DNA from 4 places in the Pseudoalteromonas sp. RWi3 genome. Region 2 is predicted to be linked to each of the others. Evidence: predicted binding sites of a transcription regulator. Region 2 holds the regulator's gene; each other region holds the start of a gene.
The links. The regulator LexA, encoded in region 2, represses DNA repair genes until DNA is damaged. The targets are predictions, from matches to a motif close to TACTGTATNNNNATACAGTA.
Positions count from the first base shown of each region.

Region 1 (7,985 bases), on a different contig from region 2:
AAGTTTAATAGCGGTATTAATTGGATTTAATGATATTTTACAGTACTAAAAGGTTAGTTTATGTTATTACAATTATACTAATGATAATACTCTATAAAAAAGCTAAGTAGACTTATTAAAATAGCCCATAAACTTATGCTAATGAACGAATACTAATGTACTGTTAAAAATGATCTTCTCTAGGTTTAGTTGGTCTTGCAAGGTTGATTTTTAAGCAGTTTGTTTGGTGTTTAGGCAAGGTCAAAGCGTCTATGCTGCGGGTTTTACCCATAAAAAGGTGATAACGCAGCATCAATACCCTTTGTGTTCTGTGCCTACATGGATGGTGGTAAGGAACGCGGGTAGGACGTTTAAGCGTCGCTCGGTTTTTACTTATTTTCACATAGATTTTAGGCATTGGGTAACGTAATAGCAGTTTTCTAGACCAGAAGGTTACATACCCGTACCGCGATTAAGTCGCTCTAGTTTGAATGTATTTTAATCAGTAGAGGCCAACTAACCTTAGTGGTCTGCTCTTAAGCTGTTTAGCCATTGTTCGGGATCGGGTAAAATAAACTCAATATTATGATTCTGTTTCGTTGTAATCTTAATACCGCTTTGTGTTATCGGAATGATACCCGCCACTTTTCCTGTACAGGGTTCAACACGACTAATGGTGTTTAATTTAATTGTATATGAACCTAAATTTAACTGTTTATTGAGTGATTCAAAATGAAGCAAGTGCTCAGTTAATGTTAATCGCCCATCCGCTTTTGCTGAACCAAGCTGCAGTGTTGCGTAGCTGCTTTTTAGCTGCGTTACGTCAGAAAGTAACATACCCATAATTCGCTCCATGATAGTTTGTATCAAATATTATGTTGCTAGTTGGAATGTGTCAAACTTGTAAATGAAACTTTGCTTTCTTGTTGTAAAACTGCCGTTACAAAAAATATTTGTCTCTGTTATGTTTTTGTTGGTGTTTACTCACAGATACAAAAACTGAAATTGCGACCAACATTTGTAAAAATAGTGCAGCTAACATGATGATTAAATCCAATCGACTACTCATAATATGTGTGTTGCTTAATTCTATGAACCACGCGAGTACAAGCATCCCAAGCAACGAAAAATGAATAAATTGTTGCAACTTAACTTTGAAGGCAAGTGGTTTATATTGGCTAAATACCAGTAATACAGAGCTCACTATGGGGGTCAATAATATACTGGCGTAGATAAGTGTTAAAATCGGACCCCATTGAAATTGATTGGTATTTATTGACTGAGCTATTCTTGTCTCACACCCAGCTAGCATAATTAAAGCTAATAACAGGGTTAAGGTCCTTAATAAGTAATTCTTCATATATTCTGTCTAATTTTATAGTGGCTTAAAATGTGTAATTAAATGTTTAACTAAATCAGTCATAAAATGTTTTAGCCATGTGCAGAGATGAGCTCTTTGGCATTCGCTTTTGCCATTTTACTAATGTTGTCACCAGCGAGCAGCCTAGCAATTTCGTCGATTCTGCCATCCTTATTCAAGGATTTCATATGGGTGAATGTTTCGCCGTTTGCAATTTCTTTGGCTACAAAAAACTGTTGATGACCAGAGCTTGCCACTTGAGGTAAGTGTGTCACACAAATGACCTGTGTTGATTTGCCTAATTGGCGTAATAACTTTCCTACAGCAGATGCCGTAGGGCCAGAAATACCCACATCTACTTCATCAAAAATAAGTGTTGGCGTTGTTACTTTTTGCGCAATAATGACTTGTATGGCTAAGCTAATTCGTGAAAGCTCTCCACCTGATGCTACTTTTGATAATGGCTGTAAAGGTTGCCCTGGATTTGTTGAGACTAAAAATGCAATAGAGTCAAAGCCTAGTACTGTAGGCGCGCGTGTTGGTTCTTGGCTCAGTTGAATCTCGAACTGCCCGTTTTCCATCGATAAATTCGCCATACTTTGACTTATCAGTTTATTTAAATCACTTGCTGCTTTTTTCCGGCTCTCACTTAATAAACAAGCGGCCTCTTTATAAAGATCTAAAGACAAGATTATTTCAGATTCTAATTGTTCTAACCGTGATGAATTATTGCTAATTGATTCCAGCTCACTACTGATTGATTGATGAAAATCTACGAGCTCTTCAGGCTTTATATGGTGTTTTCGAGCTAAATCTAAAGCACCACTCAAACGCTCTTCTACTTCAACAAGGCGACTTGGATCTAGTTCAGTTTGATCAGCATAATTTCTAATTTCACGACTGGCTTCTTCTACTTGTACAGCGGCCTCTTCTAATAAAGTCGCTACGCTATTTAAGCTGTTGTCGTAATGTGCCAACTCAGCAAAGCGTTGAGCACTATGCTGTAATATTGAGCAAGCATTTTGCTCATCACTTTCGTATAAATGCTGTAGCTCACGTTGGCACGATTCAAGTATCGTCTGGCTGTGGCTTAACTTATGGTGCTCAGCTTCAATCTGTTGGAATTCATTTTCTTGAAGAGCAAATTCGTCAAGTTCGGCTACTTGGTATTCTAGAAGCTGTTTTTGCGCCGCCTCTTTCAGTTGAGACTGCTCCAGAATAGAGTACTCCTTTTGCAAGTTTTGGTGTTCCCGATAGCGTTTACGCACATTCGCGACCAATCCAGAGTGTCCTGCGTAGGCATCTAACAAATTGAGTTGGTGGTCTGCTTTTAAAAGATATTGGTGCGCATGCTGCCCATGAATCGAAATTAGGTGCTGGCCTAGCTCTTTTAGCTGTGTGGCTGTAACAGGACTACCATTGATATAACTCTTACTACGACCGTTTTTACAAATCACACGTCTTAATAAACATTCGTTTTCATCATTTGTTAATAACTGCTGTTGTAAATAGTCAGTTGCATTAGGCAGGTTAGCAATATCAAAGTGAGCACTAATTTCTGCGCGCTCTGTACCAGGACGCACCGCAGTGGCATCAGCACGTTCACCCAAGCAAAGTGATAATGCATCTATTGCAATTGATTTACCTGCGCCAGTCTCACCAGTAATAGCGGTCATACCACTATGCCACTCGGTGCTGAGATTATTTACAATGGCAAAGTTTTTAATTTCGAGTCCAATTAACATACTGTTCATCCATCCAGTCAATTAACTGTTAATTTATACAGTGTTTCGTTTTTTTGCAAATAAAATTTCTACTTTTGTTCAAATTCCAAAGTAGTGGCTGTTGCTAGAGAAGTGTATTTGAAGTCGGGGATGTGCTTTGAAATGTAAAAGGTAGGGTGCTTTAGCACCCTGAGGTATTTAACTATTAGTTACTCAATTGTTGAGTAAATGACTGAGTATTTGAATCGTCAGAGTCTTGTTCTTCATCTACTTCAGGCACACCTTGATCACTTGTGATATCAGGTGATTCTAATGTTTTAATTAATGAAGGGAGTGTCTCATAATAAAAATCACGGTTATATTCAATTCCCGCATAGGGTAACTCAGCAACAAAAAGAGAAAGTTGCTCAGCTAACTTGTCACGTTCACCGGTGACAAACGATTTAGTCAGTTCGCTATTTACTGTTGAGATGAAAGATTCGACAATTCGTTCTAAATACAATAAGTTTTCATCACTATGGGGTTGTACAACAAAAAAGTTGCTAGCAATGACTTGTAATCGCGGAATATATTTAGGCCTAAGTATATGAGCCTCAGAAAAGTAATTTAATTTCCCTTTTAAATTGCTCGTTACTTCTGCCACACGGTTATTAAACAGCTTTTTTTCCGCCTCTCGTGCATTACGGCGGTTATTTTCAATTACAAGGTATGTACCTAGTAAAGTTATTAATAACAAAATAGCAAAAAATACAACGTAAGTCATCGCTAATAAACATTCCTGATTTATGTGATTATAAATTTCATGGTATTTTGCGCTAATGTATGAGTTAGCGCAATAAAATTAATACAAACGACTACCCCAATTTAGCTTTGTACGTAAAACATGATAGTAAGAGTATTCTTTTGGATGAATAAGCCGGAGTCTTTTATCTGCTTTTTTTATCACGACTTCATCACCTGGTAACACAGCTAGTACTACATGACTATCACAGCTCACTTGTAAGCTATCCGTATTTTCTAAACTTAGTTTTAATCGAACTTCATTATCGGCATCGACGACCAAAGGTCGACTTGATAGGGTATGAGGAAACATTGGGACCAGCGAAATAGCATTCAGCTCAGGGGTCAAAATAGGTCCGCCACCAGATAATGAGTAAGCTGTTGAGCCTGTGGGGGTTGAAACAATTAAACCATCTGAACGTTGAGAAAAGACAAATTCATTATTTATAAATGCTTCAAATTCAATCATATGAGCAACTTTGTCGGCGTGAAGTACAGCTTCGTTTACGGCCGAATTAGCACTTTTGAGTTCAGCATGACGATAGACTTCAACTTCAAGCAAGAAGCGGTTTTCTTCGATATATTGGCCACTTAACACTTGCTCTAGGCTTGCTTCAAAGCCATCAGGGTTTAAGTCTGTTAAAAACCCTAAATTCCCTCGGTTCACACCAATTACCGCAACGTTAAAGCGAGCAAGTACACGCGCCGCACCTAGCATATTACCATCGCCTCCAACAACAATTGCTAAGTCGGCTTTTTCACCAAGCTCAATTAATTTAACGAGTTTGTCTTTAGGAATATCGTCTATTTGCTGTCCAGTTCGTTGCTCAACAATAACAGAAAAGCCTAATGCATTTAAAAAAGTGTACAGGCGTATTAACGTTGCGGTTGCGCCATCGTGATTTACTTTTCCAATTAAGCCTATGGTTTTAAAAGGTGATTCCATGGTATTCACGCAAATAATTATAATAACGCTAGAGTACTTAAAAATGAGTGAATTGAAAACCTCAGAGCCTTGAAATAACTTCTCTTTGCCCCGATATAAGCTTTATGCAGCAAGATGTAGATAATATGAATATAAATCCTCGAGATCAGCAAATATTTTCCGCCGTTATGAGCTTGTATTGTGATGGTGAAGGCCTTCCCGTGGCATCCAGTAAAATAGCAAAACAAAAAGGCATGGCAGTGTGCTCGGCCACCGTGCGTAATGCCATGTCTCGGCTTGAAAAAGTAGGTTTACTATACTCACCCCATACATCTGCTGGGCGCGTTCCGACCAATGCAGGTTTTGAGTATTGGTTAACGGAGTTTTTTGCATTAAATGAGATTGCTCAATATTGGCATCCAGCGCAGTCAAAGCTTGTAGAGTTAGCCCACGATTTAAGCCAGCGTTTTAAAGTGTGTTGTTGTGTTGGCTTGCCTCAAGTCCGCTCTCAGCATGTTTTCAGAGTAGAGGTGCTTGATTTCGACAGTAATGATTGGCTCATATTATTGATTGATAGAGCAGGTCAAAGCCATAATATTTGTATTCACAAACCTGATGATTCATCAGACGCTGTTCGATATCAATTTGCCACTTGGCTCAACACGGTATTTAGTCAACAAACACTCATGGAAGGCTTGTATCGTATGCAAGCAATGGCAAATACAGCGCCACGTAATTGTCATGACTCATTAACACAATGGACCCGCGAATTAAGCCAGAAACTTGGCTCAGACAATAGTATTGTGGTGGGTGAAAATTACTTATATAAGCAAATGGATTGTCAGCAAAGTTTAAATATTGGCGTGTCATTTTTAAATTATGTTGAAGATAAACTGGCTTTTAAAAATGGTGTTTCTGTGCTTAATTCAGAACAACTGCCATTTGCAGATTGCTCTGAGTTAATGGTAATTAGTGTGCCGTATTTTCAAAATCAAGAATATCAAAGTCGTTTTTGTATAATTTGTCCAAAATCGGCGCAAATTGAAGCAATCATCCAAGAATTTAAACTAATCGAGTCATCTGACTCTTGAATCTTTTTATTCAATCCCCATAATTACCGCAATTGAAAAGAATTGGAGTACGTTTATTATGTCTGAGCAGACAAAATCACCAGAGCAAGAAGTAGAATTAAACGAAGAGTTAGAGCAAATGCAAGCAGACGTTGAAGCGGCTGTAGAGGCTGCTGATGCGCATGAAGCTGAAGAAGTTAGTCCAGAAGCTGAAATCGCCATGCTTTACGCAGAGCTCGAAGCGGCAAAGCAAACAATCAATGATCAGAAAGATGGTGTTGTTCGTGCTGCAGCTGATGTTGAAAATATTCGTCGTCGTGCAGCGCAAGATGTTGAAAAAGCGCATAAATTTGCTTTAGAAAAGTTTGCTAACGAACTACTTCCAGTGATTGATAACCTAGAACGTGCAATTGAATTCTCAGACAAAGAGAACGAAACACTTAAGCCGTTACTTGAAGGCATTGATATGACAGTGAAGAGCTTTAATGATGCTGTAGCTAAGTTTGGTGTTGAAATTGTAAACCCACAAGGTGAGCAGTTTAACCCTGAATTTCACCAAGCGATGTCTATCCAGCCAAGTAATGATGTGTCACCTAATACAGTACTAGCAGTGATGCAAAAGGGTTACACTTTAAATGGTCGTTTACTTCGCCCTGCAATGGTGATGGTGTCAAAAGCCGCTGAGTAATCTAAAATATTCTAGGAATGCCCGTTAATTACGGGCATTTTTTTTGCTTTGTATTCGGTGCCAAACTTGAGCAAGTAAAGTTAGCACTAACGCACTGAACATTAAACTTGAAAAGGGCACGGCACTTTGCGCATGCATTAAGGCTAGTATTGGCCCAACAAGTGCACCACTGCCAAAGCGTAAAGTACCGATGACGGCGGTTGCCGTTCCTGACTTTTCTTCAAACTGCATTAAGATAAGGGCATCTGCATTACTGGCAATAATACCTAGGCTCATCATAAGAGGTGCAATAGCCGCGACTATAAAGTACAGCGATAAATGAAGCACGCTAAATGATAACAACGCGCTTCCCGACATAAACCCTACAAACAAACCATAATAGAGCATCTTTCTAGAGCCTATTCGCGGTACTAAACGAGTATTTAAAAAGTTACCAAACATCAGTGCCATTACATTAAAAGCAAACAATAAACCAAATAATTGTTCAGATACTGAAAAATAATCAAGGTATACAAAGGGCACAGCAGTTAAAAAGCAAAAAAAGCCAAAAGAAACAAACATTGAGCTGGCTATGTCTGCACGCGCATTTTTATTTTTAAATACGGTTTTATAACTATCAAAAAAAAGTGCAAAACCTGAAAGTGGGCTTTTAAATATTGGAATATCAATTAAGTATCTTTGAGTTAGCGCTAAAATAGTAAAACTATAACAAGCGAGTACAATAAAAATCGTCTGCCAATGAGAAAGCCCCATTATCATTGAGCCGACAGTTGGCGCAACGAGAGGTGCCACCATCATGATCATGGATACATAAGACATGCCTTTAGCCGTGTCTTTTTGATAAATATGACGAATAATACCTGGCACAACCACAGTTGCAGCTGCACCAGTAAAAGCTTGTACTACACGTAAAAACCAAAAAAGGTGTATGTCATTACAAAATGCTAAAGCAAGGGAGCTTAATCCAAATAAAGCTAACCCGATCTTTGCGAGTACTCGCCGTCCTATTTGATCGGCAATTGGGCCGAAGAAAAGCATTCCTAGTGCGTAACCAGCAAGGTACAAGCTTAGAGATATTTGCACATTAGGCATACTTGTATTGAGATCGTTTGCAATGATTAGCATCGCAGGTAAATACATGTCGATTGCCAGAGGGGTAATAGCAACGATACTCGCTAAAAGAGGGAGTAAGATGCGCTTGTTAAGCACAGAAGATTGTATTTGCATGCGCCACTCGAAAACAGAATTTGGTGCGCATTGTATCAGCGGGATTTACAATGCGATAGCCAGTGTATGGATTAGTTTGTGATTAATTTTGTCAGTGTGGTTAGGGGGTTGAATAGTAATATTATGTTAAGGCGATATTTGCTATATTGAAACAATATCAATAAACGGAATGTTAGTTGGGAAATACAATGAAAAAACTAGTTTTAGCAGTACTCGCAACAGCCGTGTTAGC
Region 1 covers NZ_JBHNYL010000012.1:518-8,502, forward strand. The annotation lists gene ACFI4Z_RS14315 (GRAM domain-containing protein) at 502-822, opposite strand; gene recN (DNA repair protein RecN) at 1,411-3,084, opposite strand; gene ACFI4Z_RS14325 (hypothetical protein) at 3,269-3,826, opposite strand; gene nadK (NAD(+) kinase) at 3,905-4,789, opposite strand; gene ACFI4Z_RS14335 (HrcA family transcriptional regulator) at 4,894-5,859, shown strand; gene grpE (nucleotide exchange factor GrpE) at 5,918-6,526, shown strand; gene ACFI4Z_RS14345 (Bcr/CflA family efflux MFS transporter) at 6,551-7,753, opposite strand; gene ACFI4Z_RS14350 (M48 family metallopeptidase) at 7,942-7,985, shown strand, end outside.
Region 1: recN (DNA repair protein RecN) is a predicted target of LexA. The motif match lies at 3,108-3,127, and genes of this name have one in related genera.

Region 2 (7,985 bases):
GTATGGCTGGTTATTATTGTATGGATCGTTGCCTGTGCGTGGCACATCACATTGGTTTTTAAATGTACTTGATGGGTCAAATTCACCCGCAACCCATTCAACCTCATTAGACTGTGGTGGCGGTGTTACCACATTGGTAGAGTCTGTATCATTTGAATCTTTATTTAGGCTACCGCCGCCTCCACATGCTGTAATTGCAAGGCCAGAAAAAGCAATGAGAATAGCAGTAGAGATTCTTTTTTTATTAAACATACTTAGTTACGTTCCTGTAAATACTTGTTTCGAAAATATCAATACAGCCCAAGATAGGCAACAAAAAATATGTTTATAATGTAAACATTTGTAGAGTTAAAGATGCTGAGAGTTTTTGGTTTGCGCTAAACTCTGGTTTTGCCATGCTCTAAATAACTGTTGTTGCTTATTAGATATTTTTAATCCGTAGGTTTTTTGCATGTAAAAGTATGCATCTGCAATACGCTTTCGTGAATAAGCGGGTGGCTCAACAACTCGTTGTTTAAAGTTAACTTTTACCTGACAGTTACCATATTGTGTGGCGCTACCTGCAAGCATACCAAAGCGATAATTCGACCTATCAGCGTTAATCTCACCGATTGCAGGAGCAAGGTTATTAATATCGGCTTCCATTTTTCTAAATTGCGCACTGGTTTTCACGCAGTTTTTTCGCCCACCATTTTGCCAACATTGTAACTGGTGGCCAAATTCCCATGCAGGGACTATATGCTCCCATTCAATCCGAACGGCACGAGCATTGGGTTTACCTGAGCGTGTTACGGCATTGCGCGGTTGATAGCCACATGCTGAAGGATCAGGTATTAATTTTTTTCCTTGGCGTTTTATATCGCAGCCACAGTAAATGCTTTTGGCATCACTGGGTAACGTTTTTATTAAATGTCTTTTTGCCGTTGAGAAGCGAGTAAATTGCTCGCTGTGGAGGTTAAAGCTTGCAAGTGAAGCTATCAGCGCAATAATAAAATAAGGCATATCCAATCATTTTAGTGAACTACAGGATACGCCATTTTAGAGTTATTAATCTAATGGGTAAATAATGAATTATTAGGAGCTTATTCTAGATTGTTTACGGTTGCGCAAACGCACATTTTGAAACAATAAAACAAAGCCAGTTAAACAAAATAAGACACTGGTCGCAGAGAAGCTAATTAATAATGGATTATTAAAATCTTCGCGTTCATCGTAGTCCATTATGTGTAACATCCAAAAAAAGTCAAAAATTCGCCATATCGTGCTGCGAACTGTGATTACTTTACCACTATCTGCCCATAAATAGAGTGTTGTATTAAAAGTGTCGTTAAAACTCACTTGCCATATATTTTCTTTGTAGCCAACTTCTCGAGGCCCTGTTTCAAGTTTAATTATCCTATTAATCTCAGCGTCAATTAGTAGGTGGGCTTTTGCATTTGCAGCAATTTGTATTTTATTGGGGTTACTAAGTGGTTGCCCCGTTAACCCATTAAAATGCAGCGCTTTTGAGTCAGTTTTTAGCGTAATGATTGGGGTGTTTAAAAAATGAGAATAGGTAATCTGTTTAGGCTGTTTGACTTGAGCAACTATTTTGTCGAGCGATGCTGGGTAATCTGCCTGAGTAAATGGATTATCGATAGCTCGAGTTGCCAAATGTTTACCATGAACTTTTTCAAGCGGAATAGCGCTCATGACTAAACCACCTAACAGCCATGCAAGAATTTGCAAAGCAAGAATGTATCCAAGCCATTTATGACATTTACGAGCGTGCTTAAAAATACGTTTATTCATCAAGAACTCATTTGTTATTATTTTTTTGTGCAGTATTTTACAAAGTATACAGTGTTTGACCATGTGGCAAATTGTCGCATTAGGGCTAGCTACGTAGGTGATGGTCTAATTTGCAAGGGATAGGGTTTGGTATAAACGCAAATTTAGGTTAAAGTTTGCGTTGTAATTAACGCGGGGTAAAACAATAGCATGTCGGAAATTCAATTTTTAAATGTAGATCTAGAGCTTGAGTCTAAACAAGATATTAGTTCACTAGTGGCAGACTTAAAAAAAATTGCCACAGTTTTACACTATGACAAAGATGAGTATCGTCAATTAGCGCGTATTGAGGCGAATATTGAAGTGTCTACTCCAGATAAAGCCATTAACCATATGTGTGAATTAATTGAATCCTGTTCACGTAATGCATTAAAACAATGGCTAGCGTGCTCTCGGCGCACGTTTGATATAGGCTTTGAATCAGGCACTTCACCAAAATGTTTTAATCAAGCGTTGCAAGCGGATACGCTACTGCGAATATCTGCTATCGGTGCAGGCGTTGAGATAACGATTTACCCAATAGAAAGTTAATTTTTACGCTCAACCACTGCTGCGGTCATTCTTGATACGCAGCACAGCTCGCCTCGACTGTTTGTTATTTTAATTTCCCATACCGATGTCCGTTTACCTATGTGTATAGGCTTTGCAACAGCTGTAAGTATGCCATTTCGCGATGCTTTTAAGTGGTTTGCATTAATTTCTTGGCCTACACAGTAAAATTTTGTGAAATCAATAACAAAATTGGCTGCATAGCTGGCAACTGTTTCTGCAAGTACAACGTTTGCTCCTCCATGAACCATTCCAATAGGATTGTGGTGTGCAGGTATTGCAGGCATAGTTGCCACTAAATAGTCGTCGCCAATCTCAGTGATTTCTATACCCATGGTTTTCATTAATGTGCCTTGGCCATTAATGCCTTCATCAAGTTGTTTACACTGCGCTAGAGTGATTGGGTGATACCAAATAGTCATGGAATGTCCTCAATTATAAATTTAAAGCCAGTCTACACTTTTGTACACTTTCCTACAGTTAAGATCATCTAAATAGCTAAAATATACCTAATGTTACATTTTAGGAACGCATGATGAAAAAAGGAATAATGCTGTTAATTGGCTTTTTATCGTTATCCAGCTATGCAGATATCAATCATCAGGTTGATCTCGGGTTTACTGATTTAAGTGGTTTGGATAAAGCATTTTTAGGTGCGAGATACCGTTATTTTAGTGATGACTTAAATGTCTTATCGGGTCCTCAAGAGTTGAAAAGTCACTTGCACCGAGTGAACAATATTGCGTTAGGTGGCTTTGCGAATGACAACCTTTATTATATTACCAGTGATGCGACTTATTATTGGCAACATGGCTTAATTTTAGCGGCTGGCTTGCGGCATGTTGATGATGATGGCGGCCATAGGCAATCAGACAGCTCTTTAGTGACGGCCTCAATTGGAAACCAGGTAAATGATCAACTACAAATAGGCTTAACTGCTTTTTACAACTATTTTCAAGGGAGAGACTATTATTTAAAAGACAATGTAACGTCGGTTGAATGGAGTTATGCGCCGTATGTGCGTTGGACCAGCTTAACCAATAATAGAGGCTGGGATCTACAAGCTAAGCAGTTAGTTGGGCGCTATCGGTATGTTCAAGGGCGGGTAGCGTATTATATAAATCAAGAATGGTCAGTTGCTTTGGTCGCTAATGTTCGTGATCATGGCAATAATACTGATAACTATGAGTTGCAAACACAGTACTGGTTTAATGAGCATATAGCGTTAAAGTTTGGTTTAGGCGCATCTTTTAAATCTGATGATGGTTTAAATAGTGCCACTTTATTATTAAGTACTAGGTGGTAAACAAGAAGGGCTAAAGGTAACTAATTTAAAATTTGCGATTTTTAAATAACTGTATATACTCACAGTTAAATGTACTGTATGGAAAACCAGTTGTATGCGCCCATTAACGAATCGCCAAGCTCAAATTCTCGAACTCATTAAAGTATTTATCAAAGATACTGGGATGCCACCTACGCGCGCCGAAATAGCCCAGACCTTGGGTTTTAAAAGTGCCAATGCAGCTGAAGAACACTTAAAAGCACTTGCTAAAAAGGGTGTAATTAAAATGAAGCCCGGTGCCAGTCGTGGCATTCAGCTGGTAGAAGAGGATGAGCCAGAACAGTTAGGTTTGCCATTGATTGGCCGAGTTGCAGCTGGTGAACCAATACTTGCACAACAACATGTTGAAAGCCATTGTCAGATTGACCCTTTAATGTTCAAGCCAGCCGCTGATTTTTTACTGCGTGTTCAAGGTATGAGTATGAAAGACATTGGTATTATGGATGGTGATTTACTAGCAGTTCATCGAACACAAGTTGCTGAAAACGGCCAAGTAGTTGTTGCGCGTGTTGACGAAGACGTGACAGTTAAACGCATTGAAAAAGCAGGGAAGAAAGTTCTCTTACATGCTGAAAATGATGAGTTCAGTGCAATTGAGGTCGATCTTGAGCATGAATCATTTAATATTGAAGGGTTAGCGGTCGGCGTAATCCGTAACGCTGATTGGATGTAAGTGCGGGTTTACTGCACAAGCCAATGATAAACATTAAGCTTGTTTAGATAGTTACTGGCTTATTCAGCTTATGCTCAATGCACCAAATGAGTGAAATTTGGTGCTTTTATATTTTTTCAACTTTAGCTACTGTATCTCACACTTCTATGTAGCGTCTTAACCCTTATCATACCTTGTTATCCGCTAGTTTTAAGCCCTTACACTATTTCCCAAAAACAAAATAACGCCCTGATTTAACATTGTTATTTTTGCACCAAAATAGAATTTTATTTACTTAAAAACTTGCTAATTGTTTATTTTTTAACTAATTGGTTAATACGCTGTGTTAATTAGTGATCTTTTGCGTTGTAGCGTCTGAAGGCAAAAATATAACCAGTAACAATAAAAAATAACGAATTGGCGCGAATAAAGCAGTGCCGCCTCTTCGCTTTGCGTCTTGCAATAGCATCAAAAGGAGCTGTCACATGGGTAAATTGAGCTCTACCTTGTGGCTTATATTACTAATGCTTCCGCAGCAATTATTGGCAAACAGCCAATTTAATATGCGCGAAGGTGTAACCGATATAAGTAATAACGTTTATCAACTGCACATGACAATTTTTATAATATGTTGTGTGATTGGGGTGATTGTATTTGCCGTTATGTTTTGGGCATTAATACATCATCGTAAATCGAAAGGGGCGGTACCTGCCCAATTTCATGAAAGTACAAAAGTCGAGATACTTTGGACGGCAATTCCCTTTGTCATTCTTATAGCCATGGCAGTACCAGCCACTAAAACTTTAATAGCGATGGAGGATGCCAGTAAAGCTGACATCACTATAAAAGTGACGGGGTCGCAGTGGAAGTGGCATTATGAATACATGGGAGAAGATGTTGATTTTTATTCTATTCTTTCAACACCAAGTGACCAAATTGCAAATCAAGCTGAAAAAACGGATACCTATCTACTCGAGGTTGACAAACCTTTAGTGCTACCAATTAACAAAAAAATTCGTTTTTTAATGACCTCAGATGACGTTATTCATTCATGGTGGGTGCCTGACTTTGCTGTTAAGAAGGATGCCAATCCAGGCTTCATCAATGAGACATGGACCCGAATTAATGAAGAGGGTATTTACCGAGGTCAATGCGCTGAACTATGTGGCAAGGACCACGGTTTTATGCCAGTCGTAGTAGAGGCCAAGTCCGAGGCAGAATTTGATGTTTGGTTAGCCAATGCTAAGCAAGCTAAACAACAAGCTGCAGCTGCGGATGCAGCACTATTAGACCAAACCCTACCAAAAGAAGAGCTTATGGTATTGGGTGAGCAAGTATACATGGCTAGTTGCGCTGCCTGCCATCAACCCACAGGCATGGGATTACCCGGTGTTTTCCCTGCTCTTAAGGGAAGCCCTATCGTATTGGGAGATATTAAAGATCACATAGATATTGTTGTACAAGGTAGCCCAGGTACTGCCATGCAGGCGTTTGTAAAACAACTATCAATTAAACAGCTTGCCGCTGTTATTACCTATAAACGTAATGCGTGGGGTAACAATACAGGTGAAGTAGTTCAGCCAAGTGATATTCAGGCATGGATTGATGAAACTGCGGAGGCTAAGCCATGAGTAGCATAACAGACGAGCATAATAACGACGTTGCGCATCATGATGCGGGGCATCATCACCCAGCAAAGGGTTTTAAACGTTGGTTATTTACTACTAATCATAAAGACATTGGTAGTTTATATTTAATATTTTCACTTACCATGTTTTTAATTGGTGGTGCCATGGCTATGGTGATCCGTGCTGAATTATTTCAGCCTGGGTTACAGCTGGTCGACCCTCACTTCTTTAACCAAATGACCACGGTTCACGGGTTAATTATGGTGTTTGGAGCGGTGATGCCAGCATTTACTGGGTTGGCAAACTGGATGGTGCCCTTAATGATTGGCGCGCCGGATATGGCTCTACCTAGAATGAATAACTGGAGCTTTTGGATTTTACCTTTTGCGTTTTTGATTTTGTTAGCATCGTTGTTTATGCCAGGTGGTGGTCCTGCATTTGGGTGGACATTCTATGCGCCGCTTTCAACAACGTATAGTAATGATAATACCGCTTTATTTGTGTTCGCGGTGCATATAATGGGCATTAGCTCCATTATGGGTGCCATCAACGTGGTTGTAACTATCGTTAATATGCGTGCGCCTGGCATGACGTGGATGAAACTTCCGTTATTTGTTTGGACGTGGTTGATCACAGCGTTTTTATTGATAGCAGTAATGCCCGTGTTAGCCGGTGCAGTCACTATGGTATTAACTGATAAATACTTCGCAACCAGCTTTTTTGATGCTGCTGGTGGGGGCGATCCGGTTATGTTCCAGCATATTTTCTGGTTCTTCGGTCACCCTGAAGTGTACATTATGATATTGCCTGCATTTGGTATTATTTCGACGATAGTACCGACCTTTTCTCGTAAAAAGCTTTTTGGCTACGCCTCTATGGTGTACGCAACCTCCTCAATTGCGCTGCTAAGCTTTATTGTTTGGGCGCATCATATGTTCACGACGGGAATGCCTGTTGCAGCTGAGCTATTCTTTATGTATGCAACGATGCTGATATCGGTGCCTACTGGGGTAAAAGTGTTTAACTGGGTAGCCACCATGTGGCGAGGTTCTATCAGCTTTGAAGTACCCATGTTGTTCAGTATTGCGTTTATAGTGCTGTTTACTCTAGGTGGATTCTCAGGCTTGATGTTAGCTATTACACCTGCCGATTTTCAGTATCACGACACGTACTTTGTGGTGGCACATTTTCATTATGTGTTAGTGACCGGAGCCGTATTCTCGATAATGGCGGGTGCATACTACTGGCTGCCAAAATGGACGGGCAATATGTTTAATATAACCTTAGCTAAGTGGCACTTTTGGCTATCTTTGGTGAGTGTAAACGTGCTGTTCTTCCCAATGCATTTTGTGGGGCTGGCTGGTATGCCAAGACGGATCCCAGATTACGCGCTGCAATTTGCTGACTTTAACGCGATTATTAGTATTGGTGGCTTTGCCTTTGGGTTGTCGCAGTTACTATTTGTTGTTGTGGTTTATAAGTGCGCGAAAGGCGGTGACAAGGTGCCAGCAAAAGTGTGGGATGGTGCTGAAGGGTTGGAATGGGAAGTTGCATCGCCTGCGCCGTACCATACGTTCGAAACACCGCCGGAGATTAAATAATGACGCATGCGCCTTTGCTTAAACGACTGGTATTAATATGCATAGGCATGTTTGCTTTCGCTTTTGCTTTGGTGCCTTTATACGATGTTTTTTGCGATATCACAGGCTTAAATGGTAAGCCCTCTCTAGAGCAAGCACAGCAAAGTAACACCATTACTGATAATCGCGAAGTGGATGTTAGCTTTACAACACATGCTCAAAGTGGCGCGCCTTTTGAAGTGAAATCACATGAATACAGTGTGGTGGTAAAACCTGGTGCAATGCGAGAAGTATTGTTTAAGGCAAAAAACCTTAGCAACCAAGACAAAGTTATGCAGGCAGTTCCCTCAGTGTCACCGGGTAAAGCTGCTAAGTATCTTCATAAAATGGCGTGTTTTTGT
Region 2 covers NZ_JBHNYL010000007.1:38,370-46,354, forward strand. The annotation lists gene ACFI4Z_RS10905 (S41 family peptidase) at 1-252, opposite strand, end outside; gene ACFI4Z_RS10910 (endonuclease) at 349-1,002, opposite strand; gene ACFI4Z_RS10915 (hypothetical protein) at 1,075-1,791, opposite strand; gene ACFI4Z_RS10920 (hypothetical protein) at 1,981-2,361, shown strand; gene ACFI4Z_RS10925 (PaaI family thioesterase) at 2,358-2,801, opposite strand; gene ACFI4Z_RS10930 (hypothetical protein) at 2,915-3,685, shown strand; gene lexA (transcriptional repressor LexA) at 3,780-4,397, shown strand; gene coxB (cytochrome c oxidase subunit II) at 4,862-6,007, shown strand; gene ctaD (cytochrome c oxidase subunit I) at 6,004-7,605, shown strand; gene ACFI4Z_RS10950 (cytochrome c oxidase assembly protein) at 7,605-7,985, shown strand, end outside.

Region 3 (7,985 bases), on a different contig from region 2:
CCCGCACTTTGTGCAAGCTCAATACATGGCTCTAGTAATTTATTCATTCACCGCTCTCCGAATCAATGCGCTTCATTAATAATAGCAAAGCTGCAACGCTTCGTGCTTCTGTAAAGTCATCTTGTTGTAATAATGACTGCCATTGCGTTAATGGCCACTTAACTACGACTAATGGCTCTGGTTCATCCCCTTCAAGAGTTTGCGGGTAAAGCCCTTGTGCAAACAGAATGTGCATCGTGGCATTGAAGTAACTAGGGGCCATAGATACTTTTTTGAGTGGCTCTAATTGCTCAGCACCAAAGCCAACTTCTTCTTTAAGCTCACGGTTGGCAGCCTGCTCTGGCGTTTCACCTGGGTCAATTAAGCCTTTGGGAAAACCAAGTTGATAATCATTTGTGCCCGCACAGTACTCACGAACCAGCAGTAATTCGTTATCAGCTGTTAATGGCACTATCATCACAGCCCCTCTGCCGCCGCCACGGATCCGTTCGTATTGACGTTGTTCATTATTTGAGAACTTTAAATCTAGTGATTCAACCGTAAATAAACGACTTTTTGCAACAACTTGATTGCTAATAATGTGCGGTGGTGTTGGGTGCTTTTTCTGTGTCATTGGCATTAATTTGTTATCATGGATGCTTAACACAATCATAAATCTTTTATAGAGAAATGCCTATGCTAAATTGGTCGAAAATCGACACCGTACTATTAGATATGGATGGTACCTTACTCGATCTGCATTTTGATAATCACTTTTGGCTAAATGTTATCCCTGAACAACACGCGATTATGCAAAATATAAGTTTAACGGATGCCAAAGCTGATATTCACAAACGCTACCAAGCCGTGCATGGTCAAATTCAGTGGTATTGCCTCGACTATTGGGAGCAGCAACTAAACCTGCCAATTATGGAGCTTAAACGCCAAACCCAGCATTTGATCAAAGTACGCGAGGATGTGCCCGCGTTTTTAAGCGCCATGCGTAAAGCAGGTAAAGAGCTTATCTTACTAACCAATGCCCACCCTGAAAGTGTGATGCTTAAATTTGAACAAACGGATATAGATAACTATTTAGATGAGGTGGTCTCTACACATCAATACGGTGTCAGTAAAGAAAGCCAAAGCTTATGGCAGCAAGTGCAAGCTGATTTAGGGTTTGATAAACAGCGCACGTTATTTGTCGATGATAGCTTAAGTGTATTAAATGCAGCGAGGGAGTTTGGCATAGGCCATTTATTGGCAGTTGCAAACCCTGATAGTAAGCAACCGCACAATGAAATAGATGACTATTTAAGCATCACCGATTTTAGCAACGTACACCCTTAGTTTTTAGGGTAACGCGCTTCAAGGCCTTGATATACAAGTTTTGCAAAACCTGCATGTTCAGTATCAAGGCTTTTAACAACATCAACTAAATGCTCATTGTCTTCTTTACCGTTCCACACTTTAATGTAACTACCATCTTTATAACCATGATCTTGGCGAAAGAAGTTAAGCGTATTTTTACCTACGTAGCCACGGTATAGATCGTCAATATTCATACCGATTTGAGCCATACAACCTGCAAAAGCTGCAGCATTAAATGTTTTATCAGCAACAGCTGACGCCGCTAGTATTTCAAGTGTTTGCTTAAAGTCATCTGCTGTTTTTGGTGAGCTCAATTCTTCTTCAAGCTGTTTTGCTAAATCTAGGTAGCTTGTCTCACCATCAATGCGCAGTGATAATCCAAAATGAAAAATATCTACTAGCTCTAAGATAACTTGCTCAGTATCTGGTGTTTGTTTTTTCCACCATTTCCAGCCGTAATGATCGAGCATTTCAGCACACTCAACCCAAATTGCACGGTTCCACTCAAAACCTTGGCTAAACCACTGCTCATGAACTTTGGTATTCATGGCGTTTTGCATTTCTAGCATTACTACTAGTTTATTTAAATTGGCAGACATGTCTCTTCCAGTTACTGTTTCCTAATTGCGGTTAATAATACAGATAACTAAGATCTATTGAAATTATTTCTGTTGTTAGCCTGTCTAGTTTCATTATCTAAATCAAATAAAAAGAGAGCTACATGCTAAAATCAATTTTACTTACTTTTACTATACTCTTAAGTACAGGTGTATCTGCAGCAACAGCGACTAATATTGCTGATGAAGCTGAGCAAGTTAGTCCACTTATGCCTGGGCTCACAATCCCTGCTACAACGCTAAAAGATAAAGGCGGAAATAATGTTGATTTAAGTAAGCGCTTTGCAGAGAAAACAACTGTACTAATAGTTTACCGCGGCGGCTGGTGCCCATATTGCTCAAAGCAATTAGCAAGTATTCAAAAAATAGAAAAACAAATTGCTGATTTGGGGGCGCAAATTATTGCCATATCACCTGATAGCCCTGAAAAACTAGCACAAACTAAAATTGATTCACCTAATTATCAATTACTCTCAGACGATAGCCTGACTTTAAGCCAAGCACTCGGACTTGCATTCTACTTAGATGATAAAACCGCCACGATTTATCGTAATAAGCTTGGAGTAAACTTTGTATCACTCGATGGTAAAGCAAAAGTTGCGCTACCTGTTCCCGCAGTATTTGTGGTGGATAAAAAAGGATTAGTGAATTTTCAATATGCTAACCCAAATTATAAAGTCCGCCTGACTAAAAACTTATTGCTCGCTGCTGTTAAATCAGTCTCTGAACAGTAATAACATAAATAAAATTTATAGCACAGAGCTGCGACTCTGTGCTTATCTTCCTGCTGTAAACTCATGCCATGAATTGATTAAATCAACAAAATCCTCAAAACCACAGCCACTACTTAATCCATTTTCTTCTAGCATAAGTTCATCGTCTTGATAGGCAACGAGATCTTCTGAATCTTGGTGCAATGCATGTGCCTCAAAAATGGCTTCATCTTTATTTAAGATTAAATCAATTTCTTGACCTTGCAGCCTTAATGGCTCAAAGCTACTAGCAACTGATGCAATTAAAGCCTGTACCATGGCAACTTTATCTTTGCCAATCTCTTCATTTAACCAGCGCCCAATCACAGCATGTTCGTTGCTAATTTTAATACGTAAGCCACTAATCGGGTCACGAATAAATTGATATTCCATAACTTTGTCTCAATACAACTAATACATAGGATTATAACCTAGTCAGTTATGAATAACGAAAGCCAGATACAAAAATAGCGCTATACAGCGCTATCTTTTGCATTTTAATAAAGCGTTCTACCGGTAGGATCTAAAACGTGCGGCATCAATGATGGCCCAAATATATACGATAGGTAGAAGCACAAAACCTATTGCAACGTAAATCAATACGCCACTAATGACCCAGGCTAAGAAAAAGAAAATTGCCGCCATAATACGACCTTGCACTAACTGTCCAAGTCCTGGAAAAAATATATTACAAATTGCTGCGATTACATTACCGCCTGAACCTTGCTCTGCCATATTAACCTCAGTTATTAATTTAATTTTCTTATTAGATACTTACACACTTCGTGCCAACTCTTTAATTTATTAATAATCATAAGCTTATATAAAAACCAATAAATAGAAACTTATCTTTAATCGTGATTTTTACTAAATATCAGTCAAATTGGCTACAGCAAATATTTCATACAACAATAGCTTAGCTAAAAACACGGTTAAATAGAATAAAGAACATTTTTAAATTAACTGTTTATAAAAACAGTATTTTATTTAGCCTAACAAAAACACCTGTTATACTGCCTGCAATATTGATTGAAAAGGCGTGATGATGGACGTTTCAGAATTACTCGATGGGTTAAATGACAAACAACGGGATGCCGTAGCTGCTCCACTGCAAAATATGCTGGTGCTGGCAGGGGCTGGCTCTGGTAAAACTCGAGTACTGGTTCATCGCATAGCCTGGTTAATGCAGGTAGAGCAAGCATCTGCTTACAGCGTTTTCGCAGTAACATTTACCAATAAAGCAGCAAAAGAAATGCGCTCTCGTGTTGAAGAAACACTCGGCGCCCCTGTCGGCGGTATGTGGATTGGTACATTCCATGGTTTATCGCATCGTATTTTGCGCGCACACCACCGCGAAGCTAATTTACCTGAAGCATTTCAAATTTTAGACTCTGATGACCAACTAAGAATGATCAAACGCTTATTAAAAGCGATGAACATTGATGATAAAAAATGGCCTGCTAAACAATTTGGTTGGTACATCAGCGCGAAAAAAGATGAAGGCCTTCGCCCAAAAGACATTCAAGCTTATGATATCAATGAGCAAATGATGCTTAAGGTTTATACTGCTTACCAAGAAGCTTGCGATCGTGCCGGTTTGGTTGATTTTGCCGAAATTCTGCTACGCAGTTTTGAAGTATTAAAAAATAACCCAACCTTACTGCGCCATTATCAACAACGCTTTGCCCACATGTTGGTGGACGAATTCCAAGATACCAACACCATTCAATATGCGTGGCTTAAACTACTTGCAGGCGATACCAACAGCATTATGATTGTTGGAGACGATGATCAAAGCATTTATGGCTGGCGCGGTGCTAAAATTGAAAACATTAAACGCTTTTTAACTGATTTTGAAGCCGAAACAATTCGTCTTGAACAAAACTATCGCTCCACCGCCACTATTCTTAAAGCATCCAATGCGCTTATTCAAAATAACTCAGACCGTATGGGTAAAAGTCTGTGGACTGATGGCAATGAAGGTGAGCCAATCTCTATCTATGCCGCGTTTAACGAATTAGACGAAGCACGCTTTGTTAGCAGTAAGTTGCGCAGCTGGCTTAATGCGGGTAATGCATTGCAAGATGCGGCTATTTTATATCGTAGTAACGCGCAGTCGCGGGTACTTGAAGAAGCCATGTTACAAGAAGGCTTAAAATACCGCATTTACGGTGGTATGCGATTCTTCGAGCGTCAAGAGATCAAAGATGCCCTGGCTTATTTACGCCTTGTCGGTAACCGCCAAGATGATGCTGCTTTTGAGCGTGTTATCAACACGCCTGCCCGTGGTATTGGCGATAAAACCCTAAGCCACATACGTGATTGTGCTCGTGCTGAATCATTACCTCTTTGGTATGCAGCTAAAGCAGTTGTTGAACAACAGCACTTATCTGGTCGTGCAGCTAGCGTTGTTAGTAAGTTTGTAGAGCTCGTTGAGCATATAGAAGAGAAAATTGGCGACCTTATACTTGAAGAGCAAGCCAAGTACGCAATTCAAACATCAGGCTTAATGGCTATGTACCAAGCCGAAAAAGGCGAAAAAGGCCGCGCTCGAGTAGAAAACTTAGAAGAGCTTATTAGTGCGTGTGGTCAGTATGAATTACCTGAAGACGAAGAGTTTAGTTCACCACTACAAGGCTTTTTAGCCTATACCTCGCTTGAATCAGGTGATGGCCAAGCAGAAGAACATGAAGACGCTGTGCAAATGATGACGCTTCACTCAGCAAAAGGGTTAGAGTTCCCGCTGGTATTTATGGTGGGTGTTGAAGAAGGCATGTTCCCTTCTCAACAAAGTAATGAAGAATCTGGCCGTTTAGAAGAAGAGCGCCGCCTGTGTTATGTTGGCATGACCCGAGCAATGGAAAAGCTCTATATTAGCCACGCCGAGAGCCGCCGTTTATACGGCCAAGAAAAATACCACAGCCCGTCACGCTTTTTACGTGAAATGCCTGAAGATTGTGTTGAAGAAATTCGCATAAAAACTCAAGTCTCTCGCCCACCTGCTGCAGGACGTTTTAGCTCATCGGTTAGCCATGCAGCATTTGAAGATAGCGGCTTTAATTTAGGCCAACGCGTTGTGCACGCAAAGTTTGGTATTGGTACGGTGTTAAATTATGAAGGTGCTGGTGCGCAATCACGAGTACAAGTGAACTTTGACGATGTTGGCAGTAAATGGCTAGTAACCCAATATGCACGACTTCAAGCAATTTAATACTGAGCTAAACAAAGCATTATCACAACTTGCCTATGCTAAGCATAGGCAATTATTACTGATCACAGGTGAACAAAGCTGGTGCTATTTAGCTGCCCAGCACTTGCTCAACGAGCTAAATGGCGCCAAGGTCAATGTATTATCAAAAAGCACAGAGCTAACTTCTAGTTTTTGGCCAGAGCACACTCATCAAATTTTAGGTCAAGAGTTTGATCATGCGATTTATGATGGCTTTAGTGGCATTTTACCCGACAAACTCGCAGCACTAAGCGGCACTGTTAAAGCAGGTGGTTTATTGGTACTGCTTTTGCCTGAAGTGAGTAACTTAGAAAATTGGTGTGATCCTGCTTTAACCTATTTTCAGTCCTATGCGCAAAATCGACCCATAAGCTTTTTTAACCAACGCTTAGCAAAATTATTACCACAAAGTAAGGCACTGCGTTTTAGCCAATTAAATGGCTTTGCAAGTACTCATGATAACACTGTAGAAATGGGAGTTATTGATTTAACTGAGCAACAAGCGTGCATTAAGCAAATTGTAAAAACAGCTAACGGCCGAGCAAATCGCCCTTTATTAATAAGTGCAGATAGAGGCCGAGGAAAGTCATCGGCGCTGGGTTTCGCTGCTGCGCAATTGTCATATAAAAAAATAGTGATTTGTGCTCAACAATTTACTGCTTTACACAGTTGTTTTAAACACCTCGCACAAGCACGTAATTTAAGCTACAACGCATCAGATAAACAACTGGCAAATTTACATTATAGCCCGCCCGATCAGTTACTGAACGAGCTTCCAGAATGTGATGTATTATTTGTAGATGAAGCTGCCTCTATCCCCGTGCCACTACTTATAAAAATGCTCACCCATTACCCGCGTATTATATTTGCAAGTACCATAGTGGGCTATGAAGGCAATGGTCGAGGCTACACATTAAAATTTAAGCGCTATTTACAAACCCATTATAAAAACATGCGCAGCATTGAACTCAAGCAGCCAATTCGTTTTGCAACTAACGACCCTCTAGAGCAACAAGTATGTACACTGCTTGCACTTAATGCGCACTATGATGACCAGTCCAGCAGCTTTGGGCCTATTGTATTTCAAGAAATAAAGTCTAAAAACTTCTTACATGATGAGTCATTACTAATTGAAGTTGTTGGCTTACTGTCATTGGCACATTATCAAAACAGCGTAAATGATTTACGCCACCTGCTCGATGCCACTTCACAACGTCTTTTTGCGTGTTTTGATAATTCCAAAATTATTGCAGTGTGTTTGGTAGCGATAGAGGGTGGGTTAACACCTGAGATCTCTCAACAAGTCGCAGCTGGTAAACGTCGGCCACAAGGCCATTTAATGGCGCAAACATTAGCGCAACTTGCGTTTAATTCAGCGGTTCTTACTAAGCAAATGGCGCGTGTTGTTCGTATCGCTGTTGCGCCAGATAAACAGAACAAGGATATTGGCTCTCGGTTACTTCAATTTACAGAAACTCAATTGTCTTCACAATGCCACTATTTTGGAGCAAGCTTTGGCGCTAATGATACGCTGTTGAGGTTTTGGCAAAATAATGACTTCAATCTAGTAAAGTTAGGCTTTAAAAAAGATAAAGCAACTGCAGAGTATTCAGCGCTAGTTATTAAACCGTGCGGTGTAGACAATACTTTAATAAAGGCGCTAACTACACAGTTTAACGCCGACTTCGCATTTCAATTGCTGGGTCATTACCAGCAGCTCGATCACCAATTAGTCGAAGTTATTATCAGTAATATGACCCCCTCTCCCCATTCAAAAAGCGAAAATGAGCGCTTAAAGGCATATATAGCGAGTGATTATCAAATTCACAATATTAAACCTTTATTGTGGCGTACATTTTGGCACTACCCAAATAGCCTAAAAAACTGTGATGAACATACCAAATACCTTTTAATTAGACTAATATTACAAAATTGGTCGTCAGAAAAGTCACGCCATGCATTACTTAGTAGCGGAAAAAAATCACTTAGTAAACAATTTAAACAGGCTGTAATTAATTGGTATGAAACTCTCTCACATTC
Region 3 covers NZ_JBHNYL010000010.1:2,503-10,487, reverse strand. The annotation lists gene cysQ (3'(2'),5'-bisphosphate nucleotidase CysQ) at 1-47, opposite strand, end outside; gene nudE (ADP compounds hydrolase NudE) at 44-613, opposite strand; gene yrfG (GMP/IMP nucleotidase) at 676-1,326, shown strand; gene ACFI4Z_RS13170 (dUTP diphosphatase) at 1,323-1,946, opposite strand; gene ACFI4Z_RS13165 (peroxiredoxin-like family protein) at 2,069-2,698, shown strand; gene ACFI4Z_RS13160 (YacL family protein) at 2,741-3,109, opposite strand; gene ACFI4Z_RS13155 (hypothetical protein) at 3,227-3,451, opposite strand; gene uvrD (DNA helicase II) at 3,762-5,927, shown strand; gene ACFI4Z_RS13145 (tRNA(Met) cytidine acetyltransferase TmcA domain-containing protein) at 5,905-7,985, shown strand, end outside; gene ACFI4Z_RS13140 (ABC transporter substrate-binding protein) at 7,967-7,985, shown strand, end outside.
Region 3: uvrD (DNA helicase II) is a predicted target of LexA. The motif match lies at 3,678-3,697, and genes of this name have one in related genera.

Region 4 (7,985 bases), on a different contig from region 2:
GACCATTTGCGCAAGTGGTGCAAAAAACATCATCAATAAAAAACAGATACCAACTACAACTGCTGTAAGACCTGTGCGCCCACCTACAGATACACCTGCCACAGATTCAATATAAGACGTTGTTGTTGAGGTGCCTAACATAGAACCAGCTATCGTTGCCGTACTATCAGCACTTAATGCACGACCAAGGCGGGGCATATTTCCTTTCTCATCTGCAAGTCCTGCTTTTTGAGTGACTGCAACTAACGTACCCGAGGTATCAAATAAATCAACAAACAAAAATGCAAATATCACGCTCAACATCGACAGTTCAAGCGCAGCTGCGAAGTCTAATTGCATAAAGGTAGGAACAATTGAAGGTGGCATTGATACAACACCTTGATACTCAACTAAACCAAAACCAAGCGCAATTAAAGTAACTGCTAAGATGCTGATCAGCACACCACTTTTGAAGTCTCTATAAAGCAGCGCAGCTATAATGAAAAAACTAAAAATCGCGAGTAAAGGTCCTGCTTCGGTAATATCACCTAATTGAACAAATGTCGCCGGGCTTGCAACAATAATACCTGCGTTTTTAAGTGCAATGAGCGCTAAAAATGCACCAATTCCAGTCGCAATAGCTTGTTTAAGCACCAACGGAATCGCATTAATAATCCACTCTCTGACCTTGAACAAACTTAATAATAAAAAGATACACCCCGACATAAACACCGCACCAAGCGCAGCTTGCCATGTATACCCCATACCTAAAACGACTCCATAGGTAAAAAATGCATTTAATCCCATTCCTGGTGCTAATGCTAATGGGTAATTTGCCCAAAAACCCATAATAAAACAACCTATCGCTGCGGCGATACAAGTAGCAACAAACGCCGCGCCTTGATCCATTCCTGCTTCAGCAAGCATAGCGGGATTCACAAAAACAATGTAAACCATAGTGATAAAGGTGGTTAGACCGGCAATACATTCGCGACGAACGGACGAATTTTGCGCTCTAATTTTAAAAATGGACTCAAGCATAAGTATTTTTTCATAAAACGAGTGAATAATTGCGTAATTTTACCATAGATTTATGGAATAACAGGACAAATTACCTTTGATTAGACTAAACTTAAGCAGTGAATGAAAACAATAATATGCGTGGTATTATGACAGATACATCTCCGAGTGGACTTGACCTTGAGCAGCAATTAGATAATGTATTGGCGTTTATTACTCAACCGAGTAAAACAGAGCACAATGAAGGCAACGCCGAAACGCCTGACAATGTAGTTACAAAAGCACTGTATTATTTAAAAAACGATCAACCTCCGCTTGCATCAAAATGGATGAGACTGGCCGCTATGGCAGGTAACCAACGTGCGCAGTTTTATTTAGGCTTGTTCTTCATAAAAGGCCAAGGTGTTCCTCAAAGCGTATTTCATGGCGCTGTATGGCTCAGTCTTGCAAGTAGCCAAGGTTATGAACCCGCTACAACCGCATTAGCTGATTTAAGAAAGCATTTATCAACTAAACGCTTTCAAGATGCTAAATGTTATGCAGCAACACTGTATGAGCAAATACATCAACAACAGTTCAATCATTTGATCCCCTCAACTTCATAATCTGCTCCAGTGAACGGGGTAATTTCAATAAAAACATAAGCCACTGTTTTAAAAAAATTTAAAATATTAAATTTATAGAGTAGGTAATTTAAAATCAACAATCGTTCAAAAAATAACAAATAATGCTTGCACACAACAACTGTATAAACTACTGTATACACATACTGTATAAACAACCAGTGAGTGACCGTTATGTTACAGCCAATTACCTTAAGAACTGTTAAAAGCTACCAACAAGATAACCTCAGTTCATCTGTCAATGTAATCCAGATTGAAGACGAAATTTCAGCGACCTTCGAATTATTGAAAGTGCTTCATCATTACAATAGCCAAAATGCATGGACACTATTAATTGCACCCGACCACGTGCCTAGTAAAGCATTATTAGATTCATGCTCAATTGACACATCTAAACTTCTTGTGATCAGACAAAAGCACTTGGTGAATTTAGAGTATGTGCTTAATTCTGCTCTTCATAACGGTAACTTTGCAGCTGTGATAACATGGACAGATATTTTAAAAAACAACCAGTTAGCTGATTTATCGCTTAACTTAGAACACGCTTCAGCCAAGCTATATTGCTTTACAAACAATGAGTCTTCAGAAGAGTTAGCATTGGCGCAATAAACTGTTATGCTACCCGTTTTAGACTGGGTAAATAACATGGCCTCACTCTCAGACCTTCCGTGTTTATGTAATAGTAAAAAGAAATATGCCCAATGCTGTGAAAAATTGCACTTGGGTACAGCTTACGCAACAACGCCTGAACAGCTTATGCGCTCTCGCTATACTGCTTATGCGATTAAAAATACTGAGTATATATACCAAACCTATGCGAATGAAAAGCAGGTAGAAAATCCACTAAATGAAATTGCTGAATTTGCAAGTAGTTCTCGGTTTATTAACCTTGAGATCCTGATGTCTGAATACGACGAAAATAACGGCGTGGTGGAGTTTTGTGCGAGCTATTTTTATAAAAATTTATTTTGCAAACTACACGAAAAGTCGCGATTTATAAAAGAAGAAAATGTCTGGAAATATTTAGATGGGGAAATATTTCCAACTACTGAAATGAATATTGGCAGGAACGACCTTTGCCCATGTGGTAGCGGTAAAAAATATAAAAAATGCCATATGAATACTTAACTTAACGGTTTGAGCAGTACTACAAGGGGCTGTGAGCAATCACCTGCCCCTCAAATATCTATGTATACTGATTATAGTCTCTGAATCATCATATCTTTTATTTTCTGCGCTTTAACAAAGTGATCTAACTGATGCGTTTGAATCCACCAAGTAGCAACTTGCATTAATAACTCTGGTTCATTGTTTTTATTGGCAAAAAAAGCATAAAAAGACAAGCCAACATCTTGCCCTTTTGCACCTATTTTTTTGTCACAAACGCGGATTATACGTTCCCTAATTTCATCATCCATATTTAAAAGCTCCTTTTACAAACGTTAAACTATTACTGTTAAAATATTTATAAATATTTACCCATCTGAGCTATCAGTTTTGGTAATTGATCTTCAATAAGTTCCAACTGTTTCTCAACATTCAATTGCTGGCTTTTAGCCTGTACTTCTATTTCTGCAAAATGTTGTCTTAAGCTATTCGCTCCTACTTCACCTGATAACCCTTTAAGAGAATGGGCGCACTGGCGGACCTCTTCATAGTTTTTATCACTGATAAACTTCTTGAGGTCTAAGAACTTTACAGGCGCTGTCACTATAAACATATTGCAAATTTTATTTAGCAATACTTCTTTATTCAGAAGCCTTGCAAGGGTCGCTTCTCTATCCCATAACTCACTAGCCTCAGGCTTTGTTTGAACACTTAATTTTGCATCGTTTTCATAATTAGATAGAATCCATTTTATAAGTGTATCTTGTAATACTTCTATATTAAAAGGCTTACTTACATAATCATTCATACCCGCAGATAAGCACTTTCCCTTTTCATCAATCGTTGCATTAGCCGTCATTGCTATAATAGGTATATCTTTAAAAAAAATGCCTGCTTGACCAGAACGAATTTTGTGACATGTTTGATAGCCATTAAGTATTGGCATTTCGCAATCTATCAAAATACAACTGATTGGATGTTCTGTTGATTCGCTTACTTTAAGCGCTTCAAGAGCCTCAGCACCATTATGAGCCGTTTGTATTATTAGGGGTAATCCTTCAAGTGCTCCACAAGCAACATCTATATTTATAGTATTATCGTCGACGATTAAAATGCTACAACCGTCTATTTGTTGAATCACATTCTGTGATAGCTTGCTAGGCGCAATGACTACATCGTGAGGCTCTTTGTCAATCGGTTGCGAATAACCAATCGCTTTGAGTAAATTTCTGTAAGTTAAAGGTTTACTTATTGCGATAACTTTGGATTTAATCGCTTTAGGTATTGGTTCACTTGGTTTATACAATAGTGCAATTTTTATGTCAGGGATCTTCAGCGTTAATTGTTCTATAATCGAGCTTAATTGGTTCGTGCTATCATCTCGCATATCTAAAAACACAAGGTCGTAGTCATTACGTTTCACCTGATCCAGTTCGTTACATTGTAAAAGCTCTGCATGGCCACCTTCACTTTCAATCAGTTCAGCAATAAACTCTCTTGAATGCTTAAAATTATTTACCACCAGCGTATTTGTCGACTCGTAGGCCTTTTTGTGTTCAGATGATTGTTGACTTTCCCCCTCCATGTACACATGAAAACTAAATACACTGCCTTTATTCAAGGTTGAGCTAACCTCTATGGTTCCCCCCATCATTTGGCAAAGTTGTTTACAAATAGACAACCCAATCCCAGCACCTGTGTTCCCTGATACAATTGAGCTATCAGCTTGATTAAAAAGCTTTATAAGGCTATTGAGACTGTGTCTGTCAAGGCCAATCCCTGAATCTTCTATGGACACAGTTAACTTTACTTGCCCACCATTGACATCTTCTGAACTAGCACTAACTTTTACAAAACCTTGGTCTGTAAATTTTATTGCATTACTTATTAAATTATTTATGATTTGCGCTAGCCTTAATGTATCGGCAATTGCACTTTTACACCTTAAGTTTATGGTATCTAAATAAACTTCCAGGCCTTTGTCAAAGGCATTAACAGCGGAGGTTTCAATAAGTCGCTCTATCAATGTTTGTGGGTTAAATGCAATCAAATTAAATTCTAGCTGCCCTGATTCAATATTTGATAAATCTAAAATATCCTGAATTAAAAGATTTAAGTTTGCAATACTCTGATCCGTAGTCCTTAACAAATTTTGCGATTTTTCTGATAGTTCTTCGCGCTGCAACATATTCAAGGTTTTAGTGACATCGTGTAGTGATGTTTTTAATTCATTACTTATATTAGATATAAAAGCGCTTTTAACATCACTATTTTTAACAGCTTGATCTTTAGCGTGAGCCAGTGCATGTGTTCTTTTTCTTACTTTTTCCTCTAATTCAGAGTTTAACCGCTTAACTTTAATTTCGGCTTCTTTCTCGTTGCTGATATCTCTAACTATTAAAGCAAGGCCACTTAACTGGTTATCTTCAGCAAAAACAGGGCTTACAGCAATAGCGAAATGGTAAGCTTTACCAAAAATTTCGACCGCTCGCTCATCTTTAATTTGCGGCTTATTATTTTCTAAATCTTCAATGTAGTTATCAATCGGTAGCTTATCTAATAATGCTACCTCAGAGCTGTTTCGGCCTATTGATGCACTTCTAGAAATAGATAACAACCGCTCAGCGGTAAAATTCAGACTGGTTAACTGTCCTGATAAGTTCAAACCAATAATGGCATCAATTGAACCATCCACAATTGCAGATGACTCTTTTCTCGCATCTGCTAACATCTGGCTTCTTATCGCATTGCGGTAAAAGATATAAAGTAAAATTGACATGAAAAGAACAATAATCAGCAGGAAGCTGTATGTTGAAAGTCGTTTTTGATTTATTAAGCTATCAACATGTTTCTTCGAAGCAAGTAAGCTGAGGTCGATATAATTATATTTTGTACTTGTTCTAGTTTGCACTTTTTTTGACTTTACATAGTATTGCTCATTCTCGTTATTTTTTTCATTTAATAGATATAAGTTCAAATACTCTGGCGGTTGAGAGTAGACATTCTGCCAGGTTATATCTGGCGCCAAATCTCTCGAAAAACGATAGCTTTCAATAGGGTGATATATAAAGCTCCCTTTTGAGTCACTAATGATTAACTGTGAGTTATTAAACAGCGTTGCCCTCAAACTTTCAATAAGCGCATTGGCATTTAAATTCATAATTAAAAAGCTAAAACGCTTGCCTTGCTCACTATAAATTGGCACTACAAAACGTAATTGCGGCCTGTATGGAAATGTCAGCTCACCACCAAACTCTCTGTTTAACGACAATGGAGCTAGATATATTTGACCATCAGCAAGCTGTGAGCTTGGCAAAAAGTAAGCAGCATCGCCTTTTGGTTGCAAAGAAAAGTCAGGTACCGCTTCAACTGCGGCCCCTCTGCGCTGAACACGAACTAATTCATTCCCTTGAGCTGTTACCTCAATAATTCTGAGCTGCTCTATTGCCAGATTGTTTTCCATAAAACCGATAAAAATTGTTTCTATGCGCTCTTTCCATTGTTTATATGTTGTTCCATCATATGGATCAATGCCTTCATTATAAAAAGCCCGAGGCAGGCCGGATATGGGAGGAGTTGCATGCAGAAAACGAATATCCGATTTTGCACTCGAAATTGTTGAGTTAACGATTTGCTCTAAACGTTGACCCGTTTCAGTAAATTCATAATCCACCTGAGAAATCACGTCTTTCTCAATTTGTGACTCAAACAACAGCACTGCAACTAAAAGTAAAGCCACAACAAAACCGGTTCCCCAACGAAAAAAACGCTTTGACTTTATTGAACTCCTTTCTCTGTTTGCTAGAAAAACCATCTTTGTTCCTTTTTTACGTTTCGTTGTTAAAATGAGTACACCATCTCAATAACATGGCTTTTAAGCATTCGTAGTCGATTGGCTTAGCTAAAAAGTCATTCATTCCAGCATCAAAACACTGTTGTTTGTCTTTTGCTAAAACATTCGCCGTCAAAGCTATAATGGGTGTGTCATAATAATTTGGTATTTTTCTTATTTCTTTGGTAGCCTGAGGCCCATCCAGAACAGGCATTTGCATGTCCATTAAAATAAGGTCATAGGTACATAACTCACATTGCTCAATTGCCTGCTTGCCGTCTCCTGCGAGAGTGATGGCAGTGATAGCAAACTCATTCAACAATGCCTCGATTACAATTTGATTGATTTCGTTATCTTCAACAACTAACACATGTAAATGAGACAAATCTATATCTTGCCCAATAACCTCATCCTTGGGTGTATTTAAAGGTTCAACTTGCTCCACACCCGAATACGTATTTAATTCAAAATAAAACCGAGAGCCTTCACCAAGCTCACTTTCCACTTGTAAAGGTGCTTGCATGATCCCTAGCAATTTACTGGTAATGGCTAGGCCTAAACCTGTACCACCAAACCTGCGTGTAATCGATGTATCTGCTTGGGAAAATGCCTCAAACAAGGTGTCTATATTTTCTTTATCTATCCCAATGCCGGTATCTGACACATCAAAAAGCAATTTAACTCTGTCTTCATCACTTAACTGAACGGCCACGTTTAGAGCCACACTTCCTCTTTCAGTAAACTTAACCGCGTTACCTAATAAATTAATCAGCACTTGCTTGATGCGGGTTTCATCCCCTAAGAAAATTGTATTTTCTTTTTCGGTGTTAGATGACACAAATAGACTTATATTTTTGGTCATCACTTGAGCACTAAATAAATGCTCCATCTCATCTAGCAATTTATTTAAATTGATTGGCTTACTTTCTAAAATAATTTTTTCTGCATCAATTTTACTCAAGTCTAAAATATCATTAATAATAACCAGTAAACTGCTACCAGATGATTGAATAATTTCAAGCATTCTGGTTTGTTTATCCGTCAAAGTTGTATTACTTAATTGCCTAGCCATCCCCAAAATACCGTTCATCGGGGTTCTAATTTCATGGCTCATATTTGCCAAAAATTCTGATTTAACTTTAGAAGTATGCTCTGCAGCTTGTTTTGCACTTGCTAAGTCTTTGCTTAGTACTCTGAAACGATTAGCCGCTTGGGCTAATACTCCTAGCTCATCACGACGGGATAGATCATTAATCGGTTCAGATAAATCGCCATTAAGAAAACATTGGAAGCTTTTTGTAAGTCGCTTGATGGCATGACCGATATGGAAATGAAAGAACATGGTCAAAATAATCACATAAAAAATAATGCCTATACCAAGCAGCTGCAAAACACGCTCAGTTCTAGAAATAGTTGTTTCACCC
Region 4 covers NZ_JBHNYL010000001.1:504,845-512,829, forward strand. The annotation lists gene ACFI4Z_RS02125 (NCS2 family permease) at 1-1,020, opposite strand, end outside; gene ACFI4Z_RS02130 (tetratricopeptide repeat protein) at 1,149-1,604, shown strand; gene ACFI4Z_RS02135 (SulA-like leucine-rich domain-containing protein) at 1,797-2,231, shown strand; gene ACFI4Z_RS02140 (YchJ family protein) at 2,268-2,750, shown strand; gene ACFI4Z_RS02145 (DUF6500 family protein) at 2,822-3,040, opposite strand; gene ACFI4Z_RS02150 (response regulator) at 3,088-6,543, opposite strand; gene ACFI4Z_RS02155 (hybrid sensor histidine kinase/response regulator) at 6,557-7,985, opposite strand, start outside.
Region 4: ACFI4Z_RS02135 (SulA-like leucine-rich domain-containing protein) is a predicted target of LexA. The motif match lies at 1,754-1,773, and genes of this name have one in related genera.